3 regions of the Vibrio sp. HM8-C genome follow, and region 1 is predicted to be linked to each of the others. Evidence: predicted binding sites of a transcription regulator. Region 1 holds the regulator's gene; each other region holds the start of a gene.
What was found. The regulator MetJ, encoded in region 1, represses methionine synthesis genes. The targets are predictions, from matches to a motif close to TTAGACNTNTANANGTCTAA.
Positions count from the first base shown of each region.

Region 1 (6,540 bases):
CTTCTAAAACCGCTTCTTCTACGCGTTTGCGAGTTGAAGACGATACTTTCTCAGGATTCATCAGAGCTCGCGACACCGTCGCGGTCGATACGCCAGCAAGCTGGGCAACATCCTTCATTGTCGCCATGTTAAATAGCCCTCTTTTCTATTCCTTTGTCGTGTTCAAGCAAACCACGCTTAAACACGTTTTGTAATTATGTTAATGGCGCATAATTTGTGTGATACACACCTAGCCTTTCAGTGAGAAAAATACATTTCACAAAACGAAAACGTTTCACTGAGAAAATTCTACCGTTAGTCTATTCATTTCTAAGCAGAAAGTTACGGTCAAATTAACAAAATTTGCACTACAAGCGTGATTTTTATCACATTAGAGAATCTTTATATAGTACAGCGTATTACCCATCTTCATTTGCACCATTTAAAAGCAACAAAATCAGCTTAAATCTTGAGGCTCAATGTCCAGCGTCCAGCGTACTTTACTGGCTAATGGCAGCATTGAAATTGCAGGTTTGGCACTCATCAATATTTTTTGCATCACAGAGCGAGCTTCCGCTTGTAAAAGAAGTTGCCAGCGATATTTTCCGGCACGTTTGGCCAGTGGCGCAGGCGTTGGCCCTAATACCATACAATGCTGGTCAAATAACGGATGTGCTTCTAATGTATGGCGAACCTGACGCAAGAAATCTTCCACCATCTGAGACTGGTTCGCTTCTGCTCTAAACAGGGTCAGATAAGTATATGGTGGCAACATTGCCAATTTGCGCTCCGCTAAAGCAGTCAAGGCAAAATGGTGATAATCACGCTGAAGAAGATCTTGTAGTAAGCTGTGCTCTGGGTGGTGAGTCTGCAATATCACTTCGCCCGGTTTACTGGCTCGTCCGGCTCTTCCTGCTACCTGAATGAACAGCTGCGCTAAACGCTCTGAGGCTCTGAAATCACTGCTGTAGAGCGAACCGTCCACATCCAAAAGAGCCACTAAAGTCACATCAGGGAAGTGATGCCCTTTCGCCAACATCTGCGTACCGATAAGGATCTGGTATTCACCTTTACGAATCGACTGTAATGCCGACTCTAAGCTACCCTTTCGGCGAGTGCTGTCTCGATCGATACGAATGGTTTTATATTCAGGAAATAAATCTGCCAATTGCTTCTCAAGCTGTTCAGTACCGACACCAACTGTCACCAACTGGGTCGAACCGCAGCTCTGACACTGATGAATAACTGGGCGCTGCGAACCACAATGGTGGCAGCGAATTTCATTGCTGTATTGGTGGAAGGTGTAATACGCATCGCAGCGCTGGCAGTCGGCGATCCAACCACACTCGTGACACATTAATGCAGGTGAAAAGCCTCGGCGATTGAGAAATAGTAATACTTGGTTGCCTTCAATCAGATGACGCCGCATGTCAGCAATCAATGGTGCGGACAATCCACTTTCGAGATATAAACCTTTCACATCCAAAACGCTGTTGCGAGTAGGCACAGCTACACCAGCACGTTCTGTCAGTTGTAGATGATGATATTTGCCCGTTAACGCATTGTGTAACGTTTCTAACGCTGGAGTCGCTGAACCCAATACAATCGGAATCTGTTCTTGATTAGCTCTCATCACCGCCACATCACGGGCATGATAACGCAGACTATCCTGCTGCTTGTAAGAGCTGTCATGCTCTTCATCAACAATAATAATACCGAGATCCGCAAACGGCGTTAACAATGCCGAGCGAGTACCAATCACAATGCCTGCCACTTTATCGCGCGCCGACAACCACGCGTTTAGCCGCTCGGTATCATTGAGCCCAGAGTGAATCACTTCTACAGGCACATTAAAACGCTTTTTAAAACGGTTGATGGTTTGAGGGGTTAAACCAATTTCAGGCACCAGCACTAACGCTTGTTTCCCTTGCTCTAATACCGGCTTAATTAGGTTGAGATAAACTTCTGTTTTACCTGAGCCTGTAACCCCTTCCAATAAATAGCAGCCGAAACCTTTGCTACTGTTGACTGAAGCAATCGCAATGGCTTGTTCTTGGTTTAATTTTGGTTTTTCAACATCCGCTTCAATCTGCTTCGGCCAAGCTTTGAACTGCGGCTTCTGCTCACTAACTTCAATCCATCCCTTTTCTTGCAAGCTTTTGAGAGTCGCTGTGCTGACGTCTTCTTCCAACAATGAAGAATGAGAAACGGCGCCAGAAGTAAGAAGGTTCATGACTTGTGCTTGCTTAAAGGCACGTCCGAAACCTTGCATCATTTGGTTACGACCACTGGGTGTCATTTGCCACTCTTTACAACTGGCAAAGTCTGCAGGTTTACCTTTACGTAGCGCGCTCGGCATAGCGTTAGCAAGGGTATCGCCGAGAGGAAATTGATAGAACTGACTGCACCATTTCAGCAGCGAGTACAGTTTATCCGGCCAAACAGGTTGAGAATCTAAGACTTCTTTGACTGATTTTAACTGTTCAATTGAAAATTCGGATTCTTGCGCAAACTCGGTAACAATTCCCACCAGAGTTTGACGGCCAAATGGCACCGATACCCTTCCGCCAATAATTGGAAAAAGATGGCTAGGAATGAGGTAATCAAACTGTTTGTCTAGTGGCACAGGCAGTGCAACACGAGCTATCGTTGGGCGCATAATGGTTTTTAGAGAGCAAAAATCAAAGAAAATACAGTCTACTGGATGATGCAATGAAATTCGAGCAACTAAAGTGGCGAAAATAACAGCGAAAGCGGTTGATCAGTGACTCAGGATTCATTACTATATCGCGCCTTGATGAGACGCTTGTAAGAACGCTCTTCAAGTGTCACTAATTATTTATTAATTTACGTGTGGTGTCCGGCAAAGATTCGGATGGCGACACGGCCTAATTTGAGGTTATCCCATGAAAGCTGGTATCCACCCAGAATACAAAGCAGTAAACGCGACTTGCTCTTGCGGCAACTCTTTCGTTTTCAACTCTACTCTAGGTAAAGACACAATGCACCTAGACGTATGTGACAAGTGCCACCCATTCTACTCTGGTAAGCAACGTATCGTTGATACTGGTGGTCGTGTTGATCGCTTCAACAAGCGTTTCGGCGCTCTATCTAGCAAGAAGTAATTTTACTTTACGCGAAGATTCAAAAAAGGACGCTACGGCGTCCTTTTTAGTTTCTAACGTTCCGAAACCTCAACATTTCGAACCAAAGAATCTGGTCTTAGGAGCTCTATTTCTCGCGTATCAAAACTATGAAGATCCATTGACATACTCTAGAATGAGTGGCCTTAACAAAAACAATAAGGCTCCACCTAATGTCCAATAATGATCGCCATGAACTCACCGAGGAAGAAGCTTTTCGTCAGCAAGCCCTCGACTACCACGCTCTACCGACTCCAGGAAAAATTGCCGTCGCGCTAACCAAACCAGCCGATTCAGCAAAAGACTTAGCTCTCGCATACAGCCCAGGCGTTGCAGAACCCGTTCGCGAAATCGCACAAAACGTAGAAAACGTTTATAAATACACAGCCAAAGGCAATACCGTTGCGGTAATTTCTAACGGTACAGCCATCCTCGGTTTAGGTAACCTTGGTCCTATGGCATCTAAGCCAGTTATGGAAGGTAAAGCTCTATTATTCAAACGCTTTGCAAATCTAGACTCTATCGACATTCAAGTGAAACATCGCACTATCGATGAGTTCGTTGATACGGTTGCTAACATCGCAGATACCTTTGGTGGTATCAACCTCGAAGACATCAAAGCTCCAGATTGTTTTGAAATTGAACGTCGCTTGATTGAACGTTGTGATGTACCTGTATTCCACGACGACCAACACGGTACCGCAATTGTTACCGCGGCAGGTATGCTGAACGCTATCGAGCTGCAAGGCAAACAGCTTAATGAATGTACTATCGTGTGTTTGGGCGCTGGCGCTGCAGCAGTCGCATGTATGGAGCTGCTAATTAAATGCGGTGCGATGCGTGAAAAAATCTACATGCTTGACCGTAAAGGTGTGATTCATACTCGTCGTGATGATATCAACGAATACAAACAGTTATTTGCTAACAACACAGACAAACGCACACTTGAAGATGTTATCAAAGGTGCAGACCTGTTCTTAGGTGTTTCAGGCCCTAATCTACTCACCGCAGATGAACTGAAGCTGATGGCGGAGAAGCCTGTTGTGTTTGCATGTTCAAACCCAGATCCAGAAATCAAACCGGCTCTTGCACACGCTGTACGTGACGATTTAATCATGGGTACAGGTCGCAGTGATTATCCAAACCAAGTGAATAACGTACTGTGTTTCCCATTTATCTTCCGTGGTGCGCTCGATGTGCGTGCGAAAGTGATTAACGATGAAATGAAACTCGCTGCGGTTGCGGCCATTCGCGAATTAGCGAAAGAACCAGTACCAGAAGAAGTATTGAAAGCCGCAGGTGTTGATTCACTCACGTTCGGTAAAGAATACATCATCCCGAAACCGATGGATCCACGCTTACTACCACGTGTAGCAAAAGCAGTTGCTCAAGCCGCTATTGATTCTGGTGTTGCTCGTATCGAGATGCCAGAAAACTACATGGCGAACTAAATTCAGTTACTGCATTGAACGCAATAGCATCAAAAAAGCCCTGATTCAAATCAGGGCTTTTTACACATATCTGCACAATTGGGCGGAAAAACAGATTAACGACAGCAATTAGTCGTCGTAAGCCTCGAACTCAATGCCCATTTCTGTCATTAGCGCTTTCACTTCTGCTGGAATATCGTCCGGACGGTCTTTACGTAAATCTTCATCCGTAGGTAGTGGCTGACCAGTATAAGCATGTAAGAATGCTTCACATAAAAGCTCACTGTTGGTCGCATGACGCAGGTTGTTGATCTGGCGGCGAGTACGCTCATCTGTGAGTATTTTCAATACCTTAAGTGGAATTGATACGGTGATTTTTTTCACCTGCTCACTTTTTTTTCCATGCTCTGCATAGGGGCTTATATATTCACCGTTCCAGTCTGCCATTGCGCACCTTCATTGTTCGAATTCGAGTAATAATTCCAAAGGCTAGATTTTAGCGGGATTTACTGCCATAAGCAAAGACATATAGACGTCTAGAAGTATTGACGTCTCAAAAAATGAGAAGTAAAGTAAGATGCAATTCCCCAATATAGACGAACACATGTATTCTTACTGTGAATTTGGATGTCTATTTAAGAGTCTCAGGAAAGGAAACACTCATGACCAAACGCAAGCCAGCTACAATCGCAGTTCGTACCGGAATCGAATCAGATACTCAATATCACGCAGTCGTTCCGCCAATTTATTTATCGACTAACTATGGCTTCCCTGCGTTTGGTGAAGTGCCTCAATATGACTATACCCGTTCCGGCAACCCAAACCGTGGCTTATTAGAAAAGGCACTCTACGAATTAGAAAGCGGTGAAGGTGCAGTCGTTACTAACTGCGGTACTTCCGCGCTAAACCTGCTTGCGTCAACATTACTTGGCCCTAACGACTTCATTGTTGCACCACACGATTGCTACGGCGGCACTTACCGTTTGTTCAATACTCGTTCAAACAAAGGCGATTTCAAAGTGCTTTTTGTTGATCAATCTGATGAACAAGCACTTGCAGCGGCATTGTCGAAAAAACCAAAACTCGTGCTGTTAGAAACTCCGTCGAATCCGTTAGTGCGAGTGGTTGATATCGAGAAAATCTGCCAACAAGCAAAAGCCGTCGGCGCTCTAGTTGCTGTAGACAACACATTCTTAACTCCGGTTTACCAAAAGCCGCTAACGCTGGGTGCTGACTTTGTTATCCACTCAACCACCAAGTTCATCAATGGTCACTCAGATGTGATTGGCGGTGTGGTGATCAGTAAAACCAAAGCTCATGCTGAAGAACTAGCTTGGTGGGGTAACTGTATTGGTGCAACGGGCACACCATTTGATAGCTATATGACGCTACGTGGTATCCGTACTCTTGGCGCACGTATGCGTGTGCATGAGGAAAGTTCTCTGCAAATTTTGGATTATTTGAAATCACAGTCACTGATCAAAACCATTTATCACCCTAGCCTGCCTGAGCATCCAGGGCATGAGATTGCGAAGAAACAGCAGCTAGGTTTTGGCTCAATGCTGAGTTTTGAGTTTGCTGGTAGCTACGAGCAACTGAAGTACTTTGTTGGTGAACTAGAGCTTTTCTCTCTTGCAGAATCTCTAGGTGGTGTAGAAAGTTTGATCTGCCATCCGGCGAGCATGACTCACCGAGCGATGGGCGAAGCAGCACTTGCTGAAGCAGGCATTTCTCAACTATTACTGCGCTTGTCAGTTGGCTTGGAAGATGCGTCGGATCTTATCGCTGATTTGGACCAAGCCTTTACCAAAGCTAAGGAGAAGTTTTAATGACTGTTTCACGCCAGCTACATAAATTTGGCGGTAGTAGCTTAGCAGATCCAGAGTGTTATTTGCGTGTCGCGAACATTCTAAAAGAATACTCACAACCTGAAGATTTGGTGGTTGTTTCAGCGGCGGGTAAAACCACCAACCGCTTAATCGCATTTT
Region 1 is NZ_JBMMKS010000025.1:5,103-11,642, reverse strand. It holds gene cytR (DNA-binding transcriptional regulator CytR) at 1-127, opposite strand, end outside; gene priA (primosomal protein N') at 437-2,638, opposite strand; gene rpmE (50S ribosomal protein L31) at 2,886-3,104, shown strand; gene ACOSVQ_RS19885 (malic enzyme-like NAD(P)-binding protein) at 3,296-4,573, shown strand; gene metJ (met regulon transcriptional regulator MetJ) at 4,682-4,999, opposite strand; gene ACOSVQ_RS19875 (O-succinylhomoserine (thiol)-lyase) at 5,215-6,381, shown strand; gene ACOSVQ_RS19870 (bifunctional aspartate kinase/homoserine dehydrogenase II) at 6,381-6,540, shown strand, end outside.

Region 2 (6,540 bases), on a different contig from region 1:
CAAGTACTCGAGACGCGTTCTTCCGTCGAAGCCGGATTGGCGAAGCACAGGGATAATGCCGTTAAGCTTGAGCAACAGGGACAAATTGCGCACGTGGAAAGACTTCAGGCCGATGCTTCACTAGACAAAGCCGCGGTTGAACGCAAAAAGGCGCAAAAAGACCTCGATATTGCACAAAGCGCTTTAACCGAAATTCTGGGGCAAACAACACAAGTCGAGCCAGATGGTGTGTTATTTATCAACCAAAGTCTGCCGCCTATGAGCGCCTTTGTCGATCAAACCCTTAATACTTATCCAGGTTTAAATTTGCTTGATGCCAAGGAAAAGCAAGCCAGCAGTTTAATTAATGCAGAGAAAGGTAAGTATTATCCTGAAGTCTATCTTTACGGCGATTACAGCCTTTATGAAGATGATTCACTTGCAAGCCAAATGACCCCTGATTGGTTAGTCGGTATCGGTGTCAGTGTTCCTTTGCTGGAAAACACCGGGCGTAGCGATCAGATGAAAGCAGCACAAAGTGCCGTATCACAAGTGAAATACCTAAAGGCTCAAGCTCGACAAGACTTGCAAGTGTTAGTAAAGAAAACCTATCTCGAGGCGGAGCAAGCACTTGAAGAAGTCACTGGGCTCAGTTCCAGCCTTAATCTTGCGCAGGAAAATCTCAAGCTTCGACAAAAAGCTTTCGCTCAAGGTTTATCGACCTCTGTTGACGTTGTCGATGCCGAACTGTATCTGGCAAGCATTAAAACTCAGCAATATGTAGCAAGCTTTAATTACCTTATATCACTGAATAAGTTACTCGCTCTGACTAGCGAAATGGACACGTTTGATACCTATAAGAAATCAGCCATTCCTCTGACCAATGCTGATTCAAAACCGAGTACTGATTCAAAATCTATTGCGAATGAAAAGGATCCATCATGAAAGCTGTAAAAACGACATTAGTTGCTCTTTCTGCCCTAGCAGTAGTTTCATGGGTCGGTTATGGCTTCTATAAAGCGTATCAACCTAAGCCTATTCATTTGCAAGGTCAGATTGAGTCGCAGCAATACAGCATTTCGTCAAAAGTGCCGGGACGAATTGATCAAGTGTATGTGCGAAAAGGAGACATGGTCGAAAAAGGACAACTTATTTTCACCATTCACAGCCCAGAAATCGAAGCCAAGCTTGACCAAGCTATAGCTGGAAAAAAAGCCGCTGGCGCGCTCGCGCAAGAGGCAGAAAATGGAGCTCGAGAGCAACAAATTCAGGCAGCAAAGGACCAATGGTTAAAAGCTCGTGCGGCGTCTCAATTAGCTGAGAAGACATATTTACGTGTCAATAACTTATATAAAGACGGTGTGGTCGCTGAGCAGAAAAATGATGAAGCGTTAACGCAATGGCAAGCCGCAAAATACACTGAAAGCTCAGCTTTGCAAATGTATAACATGGCGCAAGAAGGGGCGCGTGAAGAAACCAAGCAAGCGGCAGCAGAGAAAGTTCGTATGGCTGAAGGTGCAGTTGCCGAAGTAGAGGCATATGCCGCTGATACTCAGATATCTAGCTGGTTTGACGGTGAAGTTGCACAAGTGCTTATGCAAAGCGGCGAGCTTGCTCCACAAGGTTTCCCTGTTGTAACTGTGGTAGATACGCAAGATTCTTGGGTTGTACTGAATGTTCGTGAAGACTTGCTCAGCCACTTCCCGAAAGATGCACAATTCAATGCATTAGTTCCTGCACTCAACAAAACACTTCAATTCAAAGTGACTCATATTGCAGTCATGGGCGATTTTGCAACTTGGCGTTCTACCGATGCGACACAAGGTTTCGACCTGCGTACTTTTGAAGTAGAAGCTCGCCCAGTTGAGCCTATTGAAGGCTTACGTATGGGAATGAGCGTGGTGGTAGAGCTTTAATGATGAAACACGCTGATGTTTCAACCTCTGCGTCCTCACCTGTTGCCACTTCTCAGTGGCAAATACTTCGTAGAGATCGATGGCTGCTTTCGTGTCTAACGTGGATTCCTATTGCACTGGTTGTAACAATCTGGTGGATTTTCTCGCAAGCGATTGTTCGCGATCTACCGATTGGCGTAGTGGACTTATCTAACAGTCGTTTATCTCGTCAGTTAACGAGAGAATTTGACGCAACCTCCACCCTCTCTGTCATTCGCAGCTATGCAAACGTAGCTGAAGCCAGCGAGGATTTAAAAGCAACCGAGATATACGCTTACGTCGTCATACCAAGTCAGTTTGATAAATCTATTTATCGGGGAGAGCAGCCACAAGTAACAACCTTTTTTAACAGCCAAATGATATTGGTAGGAAGGTTAATCAACTCTGCGGTTGTGCAAGCTCAATCGACTTTTAATGCGCAAATCGAAGTCGTGAAAACCCTCGCCAAAGGTCAGCAAACTACCCTTGGTGCAATGAGTCACGTGGTGCCAATACGCACACAAATAACACCTCTATTTAATAAAAATACCAACTACGCTCAGTTTCTTGTTTCTGCTGTTGTGCCTGCTATTTGGCAAATCGCTATGGTAGTCACCACCATTATGATATTAACGGCCAATCACCGAACATATGGATTAGCGATGTGGGCGAGACCGAACCCTCTATCTCAGTTAGCAGCAACGCTTGCGCCATATTCTGTGGTCTTCGCACTGCAGGGAGCAGGATTTCTTACTTGGTTCTATCAAGGATTAGACTGGCCGATGCACGGTCAGATATCGACGATTCTCGTTGCTCAGTGGTTTACCATCATCGCCTGTATGATTATGGGCTCACTGTTTTTCTTTATTTCACTCGATCCTGCTAGAGCGATGAGTTTTGCCGCAGCCTACACAGCGCCTAGCTTTGCCTTTATGGGCATTACGTTTCCAACCAGCGATATGGGTACATTGGCTCAATTCTGGCGTAGTTTACTACCTGTGAGTCATTACATTGATGTGCAAGTCAGTCAAGCCAGTTACGGTCTTGATGCCTATCATTCACTCGCGTCTTTGTTGCCAATGTTGGGGTATCTTGCTCCACTGGGATTAACTCTGTTACTGCTTAAAAAACACCTAAAAGCAGAAGAGAAAATGAGGTGCAAACATGGGTTGGTTTAACTTATTCAAAGCTGAACTAAAAGCACTTTTCACTAACCCCGTGGTTGTTCTTACTGTCTTTGGCGGCGTGGTATTTTATTCGTTTTTGTACCCGCTTCCGTACAGCCATCAAACTCCGAGAGAACAAACTCTTACTATCGTGAATTTGGATAAGAGCCAGGCTAGCTATCAATTAGAACGTATGGTTGATGCAACTCCACAAGTTAAAGTGGTACAACGAAGTTCCACAATTGAAGATGCGAAGATGGCTTTTTTAAACAAAGAAGTCAGCGGCATTCTGGTCATCCCAGAACATTTCTACAAAGACCTAATGTTGGGTAAAAGCACCACCCTTGCCTATGCAGGTGATGCTTCCTATTTCTTAGTTTACGGAACATTAGTTGAAGGGCTCGCTCAGGCGGGGGGGACATTAGCGGCTAAAACCAAAGTTGCTCGCTTATTGGTTGATGGAGAACCACTATCTCTAGCGTCAAAACATTACTCTCCTACTGGGCAAAACCTCAAGCCAACATTTAATGCTCGTATGGGTTATGTCGATTACGTAGTGCCAGCAGTTTTCGTACTGATACTTCAACAAACGATGTTGATTGCTTCTGGCATGATGGTAGGGACACAAAAGCATGGAAATGGTTACTGGAGCCACCTTTCGAGCATCAAACTCATTGCGTTGCGAAGTGTTGTGCTCATCCCCATTTATTATCTGCTGAGTATGTATTACTTCGGCGCTAGCTTTAACTTACATGCTGTCAATACTCTTGCGCATGCGACAGAGCTACTGACTCTGCTGCTACCGTTTTTGTTATCTTCTTGCTTTATTGGAATATGGCTCGGTGCAGTTACACCAAGACGAGAATTGGTAACCTTAGTCGTATTGTTGAGTTCAATGCCTTTGATTTTTTCTGCCGGTTTTATATGGCCAGTGGAAGCAATACCTCAACCCATCGTTTGGGCATCGAAACTTTTTCCAAGTACACCTGCGATTCAAGGTTTCTTAGCGCTCAATCAGATGGATGCGGAGTGGTATCAGATTGCGCCACAGTGGACTTTACTTTGGGGACAGGTCATTTTCTGGCTACTATTGGCTTGGTGGCAAATGAGAAAAACACAGTATGTGAGAAGTGTTAAAGGTGCTATTGCAGCTAAGTAACGAAGAGACTGGTCGCTTATTCTTGCCAGTCTTTTCTCATCCTTTCTATGACATCTTCGTCTACGCCGTGGATATTCCCATAAGATTCGCGGCAAACAATAATGATTAGCTTAGCTTTGTATTTTCTGGCTAATTTCTTATACACGCTCATCTCCCAATGCTTCACAAAAGTATTTGAAACAACGACGTTTTCCCCCTGCTTCAACCAATAATCCGTTTGATTCTGGCACCACTGATGAGCATCTCCAATGGCTTCTGGGCGATACTGGTACTCTCCATTCGAGTTCACAAAGTACATATCCGCCTCTAAATGCACACCTTTGAGTGTTTTTGCTAAAGTTGATTTACCGGAACCAGGTAAACCACGGATAAGGGTGAGTGTCAGCATTGAGAGCCTTTTTGTGGAATATAAGATGATGAAATAGCCATGGTGAACGCGAATATTAACTTAATTTCGGTCAGCCTGCATTTTGCTATCGACATATGCGAATAGTTAGGCTATAAGTCTAGATGTATAGACGTCCAAAATATTAGCTAAGGGAGAAAGCTGTGCCTATTAGGATCCCCGATCAACTACCTGCAAGTGATGTACTGCGAAATGAGAACATCTTCGTGATGCCAGAGTCTCGTGCGTCAACGCAGGAAATCCGCCCACTTAAAGTTTTGATCTTGAATCTGATGCCGAAAAAGATTGAGACTGAAACTCAATTTCTACGTCTACTCTCCAATTCTCCTCTTCAATTGGATATTGAGCTGCTGCGCATTGACGATCGTCCAAGCAAAAATACGCCTGAAGAACACCTTAATGCCTTCTACCGTCAATTCGACAAAATTAAGGACCGTAACTTCGATGGCTTGATCATCACAGGTGCACCATTAGGTCTGGTTCAGTTTGAAGATGTAGCATATTGGGATCACTTACAAACCATTATGACTTGGGCAAAACATCACGTAACGTCAACACTTTATGTCTGTTGGGCTGCACAAGCGGGTTTGAAGTTGTTGTACAACCTGCCTAAAAGAACGCGTAAAGAAAAACTATCGGGCGTGTACCATCACGATATCCATCAACCGTTCCACCCTATTCTGCGTGGATTCGATGATACGTTTTTGGCTCCGCACTCTCGTTATGCTGATTTCGATGCGGATTATTTGGGTGAGCATACCGATCTAGACATCCTTGCGACTTCTGACGTAGCTGGGGTGTACTTGGCATCAACCAAAGACAAACGTAATGTATTTGTCACTGGTCATCCTGAATACGATGCCAATACTCTTCACAATGAGTACGTACGTGATTTAGGGGAAGGAATGGAACCTATGATTCCAGTGAATTACTACCCAAATGACAATCCAGATAATCAGCCGAGAGCAAGCTGGCGTAGTCACGGTCACCTACTCTTTGCCAACTGGCTCAACTACTGTGTTTACCAACAAACTCCGTTTGATTTGGAACACTTCAGCGAAGACAAATTTACTAAAGACGATTAGTAATAATAGAGCCTAGAGCAAGATGTTAAGCCCACCAATTACTGATGGGCTTTTTTATTCACCAATTTGAGTATGAAATTAACGGTGAATATGCAAAATCTGTCGCATAAAATTTAGCCACAACTTCGATAATCAACTGATTTCATTATCATACTTTCAAAAATCCAGGGAGTAAGTGAATGAAATACGTACTCATCGTTTTGTTATCGTTTTCTTTATTAGGCTGCATGACGTTTGAACAAGAAGAGAGCCACCAACTAGATAGTGACCCTATCGAAAAAGCCGAATCTAGGATCACGCTAGGCTTAGGCTATTTGGAGAATGGGAACATGTCTAAAGCAAGAGAGAATCTCGAAAAAGCGTTAGAACATGCTCCGGAATATTACCGCGCAATGCTTGCTATAGCTCACTATTACGACGTTGTGGGGGAAACAGAAAAAGCTCATGAAGCCTATGAAGATGCATTAAGTGAACACGACGATAACGGTCAAGTGCTTAATAACTACGGTGCATTTCTCTGTAAAATTGGCGAATATCACCAAGCCGACAAGTATTTCAATCAGGCCGTCGAACAACCGTATTATTACTTGGTTGCAGAAAGCTATGAAAACGCGGGACTATGCGCCATAAAATACGGCAATTTGAGCAAAGCGAAAAAGTACTTCAGCCGAGCCATCGATCACGACCCACAGCGTTTTCGCTCGATATTACAATTATCGAAACTAGAAATAGATTCAGGTGATTTTTCTAAAGCGCGAGTAAGACTAATGCAGTTTCATCAAACACACGGCTATCAGAAAGCATCATTGCA
Region 2 is NZ_JBMMKS010000006.1:195,530-202,069, forward strand. It holds gene ACOSVQ_RS09660 (TolC family protein) at 1-924, shown strand, start outside; gene ACOSVQ_RS09665 (HlyD family secretion protein) at 921-1,895, shown strand; gene ACOSVQ_RS09670 (ABC transporter permease) at 1,898-3,091, shown strand; gene ACOSVQ_RS09675 (ABC transporter permease) at 3,078-4,238, shown strand; gene ACOSVQ_RS09680 (ATP-binding protein) at 4,255-4,626, opposite strand; gene metA (homoserine O-succinyltransferase MetA) at 4,788-5,729, shown strand; gene pilW (type IV pilus biogenesis/stability protein PilW) at 5,909-6,540, shown strand, end outside.
Region 2: the regulator MetJ is predicted to act here: its motif matches at 4,745-4,764, upstream of metA (homoserine O-succinyltransferase MetA).

Region 3 (6,540 bases), on a different contig from region 1:
GCGGGGAAATTATAACATCAAACCTCTTTTTATCACTGAGTTGTGTTCTGAGCCTTATTAAGAAAATACAAATAGCGATAAAGAGAAGGAGGAGACCCTATGGTTGATGTTTTTTCTTAATCGTTGCTTGGTAACCATGCCATGTGGCATATCCGAGTATTGGCATGGTAAACAACATTCCAATCCCGTAAGTTGCGAAGCCGATTAAAATGCCTCCACAGATGATTGCAGCCCAAACAATCATCGCTGGGATATTCGATTTCACTGCATTAAAGCTACTGAATATAGCCGTCATCACATCAACACGTCTCTCCATCATCAATGGAATAGAGAACGCGGAGATGCTGAAAATAACGCACGCTATGATGAAACCAATCAGTGAGCCGATGACTAAGAAGGGGAGAAAGTCGGTCAACGGAGCGCCTTGAACCGATGGATAAAGTGCGTGTAACAGCGCTGCAATTCTCATCCAAAATATCATTGCTACAGCTAGAACAACGGCAAACATCCATTGTGAAGTGCTATTTCGAGTAATGGCTTTCATGGAGTGCATTAAGCCTGAGTCTCTGCCTCTTTCTCTTTGCCAAGATGCATCGTAGAGTCCGAGCGCTAGGAAGGGACCTATTAACATATAAACCACTAGAGCTGGCATGACGACAAGATGAGTGCCTTGCCATTGAATGAGCAGAACGATACCAACAGCAGCAGCCATAAAGCAAAGCCCATAAAATGCGCTGATTAAAGGTAGTCGAATAAAATCGTGCAAACCAAGAGCAAGCCAGTGTAAGGGTGCAGAAACTTCCACTTTGTTGCAAGGCAGCGTGCGAGCATATTCTTGATGGCTGACTTCTTTGTCTTTTTGCTTGAAGTCAGAAGGGTCTACTGTACGAGGCATAAATCCTCCCAAAACAATATGGCAGTGAATAAGAAAGTTCGGTTTTGTTCGAGCACAAAATACTCGTTAGTTTTGTAACATTTTATTAACTGTTACTTTGTTAACTATTGTTGATAAGGCTGAAAATTACAAATGTGCTGGTGGAATTTTAATCAGGCGAGATTTTGAAAGTGCACAAAAACAAAAGCCCCCGCCAGATGGCGAGGGCTTGTCAGTAAAGCGTTTTGAACTACTTGTTTTGAATTACTTAAGGTTTGCGAAATCGCGTAGTAATTCAACTTTGTCAGTTGCTTCCCAAGGGAATTCTTCACGACCGAAGTGACCGTAAGCTGCTGTTTTCTTGTAGATAGGCTGAAGTAGGTTCAACATCTCTTGCAGACCGTATGGACGTAGGTCGAAGAACTGACGAACGGCTTCGATGATGATGTCGTGAGATACTTTCTCGGTACCGAACGTTTCAACCATGATAGATGTTGGATCAGCAACACCGATTGCGTATGAAAGTTGGATTTCACAACGATCAGCCATGCCTGCTGCTACGATGTTCTTTGCAACGTAACGAGCTGCGTATGCTGCTGAACGGTCAACTTTTGATGGATCTTTACCAGAGAATGCACCACCTCCGTGACGAGCTGCGCCGCCGTAAGTATCTACGATGATTTTACGACCAGTCAGACCACAGTCACCCATTGGGCCACCGATTACGAAACGACCAGTTGGGTTGATGAAGAACTTAGTTTCTTTGCTCAACCATTCTGCTGGAAGCACTGGTTTGATGATCTCTTCCATTACTGCTTCACGCAGATCTGGAGTAGAGATTGAATCACAGTGTTGAGTTGAAAGAACAACTGCATCGATACCAACGATCTTACCTTGTTCGTATTGGAACGTTACCTGAGATTTTGCATCAGGGCGTAACCAAGGAAGCGTGCCGTTCTTACGAACTTCAGCTTGCTTTTGTACTAGAAGGTGAGAGTAAGTGATCGGTGCTGGCATCAGTACGTCAGTTTCGTTTGTTGCGTAACCGAACATGATACCTTGGTCACCAGCGCCTTGCTCTTTAGGATCTGCTTTATCAACACCTTGGTTGATGTCTGGAGACTGCTTACCAATGGTGTTTAGAACTGCACATGAGTTAGCATCGAAGCCCATATCTGAATGGACATAACCGATTTCACGAACAGTCTCACGAGTTAGTTCTTCAATATCAACCCATGCTGAAGTTGTGATCTCACCACCAACCATAACCATGCCGGTTTTTACGTAAGTTTCACAAGCAACACGTGCTTTAGGGTCTTGTTCCAAAATAGCATCTAGAACCGCATCTGAGATTTGGTCTGCGATTTTATCTGGATGGCCTTCTGATACCGACTCAGAAGTAAACAGGTGTTTAGCCATGGTAGCTCCATATAAGTAGTCAAAAAGTAGGGAAAAACTATTTTCACTACTTTGAAAAAAGTTCATTATGTAGGCGTTTCTACATCTAGACGGCTATTTTAGTTCTCTATGCTTAAATTACAAGCTCTTTTTCACTTTTAGATATAACCAAACGTTTGCTTACATACTGTCTTTACAAGCAAGTTCATCTGTGTGTAACCGACAAAAATTACTTGAACAACTAAGTAAACGATTGCAGTGGTTTAGGTGCTTTGTAACAATACCGCATAGTATAGATGGGATTATTTTACTTCGCTTAAATCAATCAGGAGCTGACATGGCGTCTCGCAAACAATTGGCTAATGCAATCCGTGCTCTGAGTATGGACGGTGTTCAAAAAGCTAACTCTGGCCACCCGGGTGCACCTATGGGTATGGCGGATATCGCTGAAGTACTTTGGCGTTCACACCTAAACCATAACCCTCAAAACCCTAACTGGGCTGACCGCGACCGTTTCATTCTGTCTAACGGTCATGGCTCGATGCTGATTTACTCACTGCTTCACCTTTCTGGTTACGAGCTTTCAATGGAAGATTTAAAGAACTTCCGTCAGCTTCACTCAAAAACTCCAGGTCACCCAGAATACGGTTATGCGCCAGGTGTTGAAACGACGACTGGTCCACTAGGTCAAGGTATCACTAACGCTGTGGGTATGGCGTTGGCTGAGAAAGCGCTTGCTGCTCAGTTCAACAAAGAAGGCCACGACATCGTTGACCACTTCACATACGCGTTCATGGGCGACGGCTGTATGATGGAAGGTATCTCGCACGAGGCGTGTTCTCTTGCGGGTACACTAGGTCTGGGCAAACTGATTGCATTCTGGGATGACAACGGTATCTCTATCGATGGTCACGTAGAAGGTTGGTTTGCTGACGATACACCAAAACGTTTCGAAGCGTACGGCTGGCATGTTATCCCTGCGGTTGATGGTCACGATGCTGACGCAATCAACGCAGCGATTGAAGCAGCGAAAGCAGAAACAGGTCGTCCAACTCTAATCTGTACTAAAACCATCATCGGTTTTGGTTCGCCAAACAAAGCTGGCTCACACGACTGTCACGGTGCTCCACTAGGCGCTGATGAAATCAAAGCAGCACGTGAATTCCTAGGTTGGGAATACGCACCGTTTGAAATCCCAGCAGATATTTACGCGCAGTGGGATGCAAAAGAAGCTGGCGCAGCGAAAGAAGCAGCATGGGATCAAAAATTCGCAGCGTACGCAGCGGCATACCCAGAGCTAGCAGCAGAATTCAAACGTCGTGTGAACGGCGAACTTCCAGCTGAGTGGGAAGAAAAAGCAAACGCGGTTATCGCTGAGCTTCAAGCAAACCCAGCGAACATTGCATCACGTAAAGCATCACAAAACGCACTCGAAGCGTTTGGTAAAATGCTCCCTGAGTTCATGGGCGGCTCGGCTGACCTTGCACCTTCAAACCTAACCATGTGGTCTGGCTCTAAGTCAATCACGCCAGAAGATGCATCAGGCAACTACATCCATTACGGTGTTCGTGAATTCGGTATGACGGCTATCATGAACGGTATCGCGCTACACGGTGGTTTCGTTCCTTACGGCGCAACCTTCCTGATGTTCATGGAATACGCACGTAACGCACTGCGTATGGCGGCACTGATGAAAGTGCAAAACATCCAAGTGTACACGCACGACTCTATCGGTCTTGGCGAAGATGGCCCAACTCACCAACCGGTTGAGCAAACCGCTTCTCTACGTCTGACTCCAAACATGAGCACATGGCGTCCATGTGACCAAGTTGAATCAGCAGTGGCTTGGAAACTGGCTATCGAGCGTAAAGACGCGCCAACAGCGCTTATCTTCTCTCGTCAAAACCTGGCACAGCAACCACGCTCCGCAGAGCAAGTAGCTGACATCGCTAAGGGTGGTTACATCCTGAAAGATTGTACAGGTAAACCTGAGCTAATCCTGATTGCAACAGGCTCTGAAGTTGATTTGGCTGTGAAAGCGGCTGAGCAACTTACTGCTGAAGGTAAACAAGTACGTGTTGTTTCAATGCCATCAACCGATGCATTTGATAAACAAGACGCAGCTTACCGCAGTGCAGTTCTGCCAGCAGACGTAACAGCGCGTATCGCTATCGAAGCGGGTATCGCGGATTACTGGTACAAGTACGTTGGCCTAAACGGCAAAATCATCGGTATGACGACATTCGGTGAATCTGCACCTGCAGATCAACTGTTCAAGATGTTTGGCTTCACAGTTGAAAACGTAGTTGAGAAAGCAAACGAGCTACTTGTTTAATCAAATACGATAAAGAACAGACCTCCCCGCCACAGTGCGGGGTTTTTTTTGATGTGAAATAAATGGTTGGATCACCTCTGTTCAGGGTGCGCTTTAAGCTGTCATCGGTTACTATCTGTGCCACGAATTTTTAGTCGGTTGATAGTACGGATGTTAAGAGTCGCAATTAATGGATTCGGGCGAATAGGGCGTAATGTTTTGCGCGCTGTTTACGAAAGTGGCAAAGCTCAGCAGATAAAAGTGGTTGCTGTAAATGAATTAGCTCAGCCTGAGGCTATGGCGCACTTATTACAGTACGACACCAGTCATGGTCGTTTTGGAAAGAAAATTTCTCACGATCAAGAACATCTCTATGTCCATCATGAAAATGGTGAGTTTGATAGTGTTCGAATTCTTCACTCTTCTGACATTCATTTATTACCTTGGCGTGATCTCGAAGTCGATATCGTTTTAGATTGTACCGGTGTATACGGCTCTAAAGCAGATGGGGAGCAACATATTGCAGCTGGTGCGAAGAAAGTTCTGTTTTCTCACCCAGGCTCTGCCGATCTTGATAACACCATTATTTACGGTGTGAACCATGAAACGTTGACCGCGCAGCATCATATTGTTTCCAATGGATCCTGTACTACGAACTGTATCGTTCCAATCATTAAAGTGTTGGATGAGGCTTTTGGTATTGAGTCAGGCACTATCACTACTATTCACTCGTCGATGAATGATCAGCAAGTCATCGATGCTTATCATAGCGATTTACGTCGTACCCGATCCGCTAGCCAATCGATCATTCCCGTTGATACAAAATTACATAAAGGGATAGAAAGGATATTTCCGAAATTTTCTAACAAATTTGAAGCGATTTCGGTACGAGTTCCGACTGTAAATGTGACGGCGATGGATTTGAGTGTCACTATTAACGCAAATGTGAAAGTTAATGACGTAAATCAAACCATGATAGAGGCATCTCAGTGTACATTACAGGGCATTGTTGACTATACTGAATCACCGCTCGTATCCATTGATTTTAATCACGATCCACATAGTGCGATTGTTGATGGAAGCCAAACTCGAGTGAGTAACGGGCACCTCGTTAAGATGCTTGTTTGGTGTGATAACGAATGGGGATTTGCTAACCGAATGTTGGATACAGCGTTAGCAATGCAAGCTGCAAAGTAGTTACCTCCCCTAAAGGCAAAATTATTTATTTTAGAACTTGAAATAAATATCCGATGCCCCATATTAGTATGCAGTTTAAGATTTTACAGGCTCGGCGGGATAGCCGGGCTTACAGAAACTTTTCTTTTTAATATTTGAGAGGACAAACCATGTCTGTAATCAAGATGACTGACCTGGATTTAGCAGGTAAACGTGTATTTATCCGTGCTGACCTAAACGTACCTGTGAAAGATGGCAAAGTGACATCTGATGCACGTATTCTAGCTTCACTACCAACTATCAAACACTGTATTGAAGCTGGTGCTAAAGTAATGGTGACTTCTCACCTAGGTCGTCCAACTGAAGGCGAATACGCTGAAGAGTTCTCTCTACTACCTGTAGTTAACTACCTAAAAGACGCACTAGATTGTGAAGTTAAACTAGCTAAAGATTACCTAGACGGTCTAGAGCTAAATGCTGGTGAGCTAGTTGTTCTTGAAAACGTTCGCTTCAACAAAGGCGAAAAGAAAAACGAAGAAGAACTATCTAAGAAATACGCTGCACTATGTGACATCTTTGTAATGGATGCATTCGGTACTGCACACCGTGCTCAAGCTTCAACTCACGGTGTTGGTATGCACGCTGCTGTTGCTTGTGCTGGTCCTCTTCTTGCTGCTGAGCTAGAAGCACTAGGTAAAGCAATGGATAAACCAGAGCGTCCACTAGTTGCTATCGTTGGTGGTTCTAAAGTTTCTACTAAACTAACAGTTCTAGAATC
Region 3 is NZ_JBMMKS010000015.1:23,631-30,170, reverse strand. It holds gene ACOSVQ_RS16135 (DUF2189 domain-containing protein) at 98-895, opposite strand; gene metK (methionine adenosyltransferase) at 1,139-2,293, opposite strand; gene tkt (transketolase) at 2,610-4,607, shown strand; gene epd (erythrose-4-phosphate dehydrogenase) at 4,758-5,783, shown strand; gene ACOSVQ_RS16115 (phosphoglycerate kinase) at 5,933-6,540, shown strand, end outside.
Region 3: the regulator MetJ is predicted to act here: its motif matches at 2,371-2,390, upstream of metK (methionine adenosyltransferase).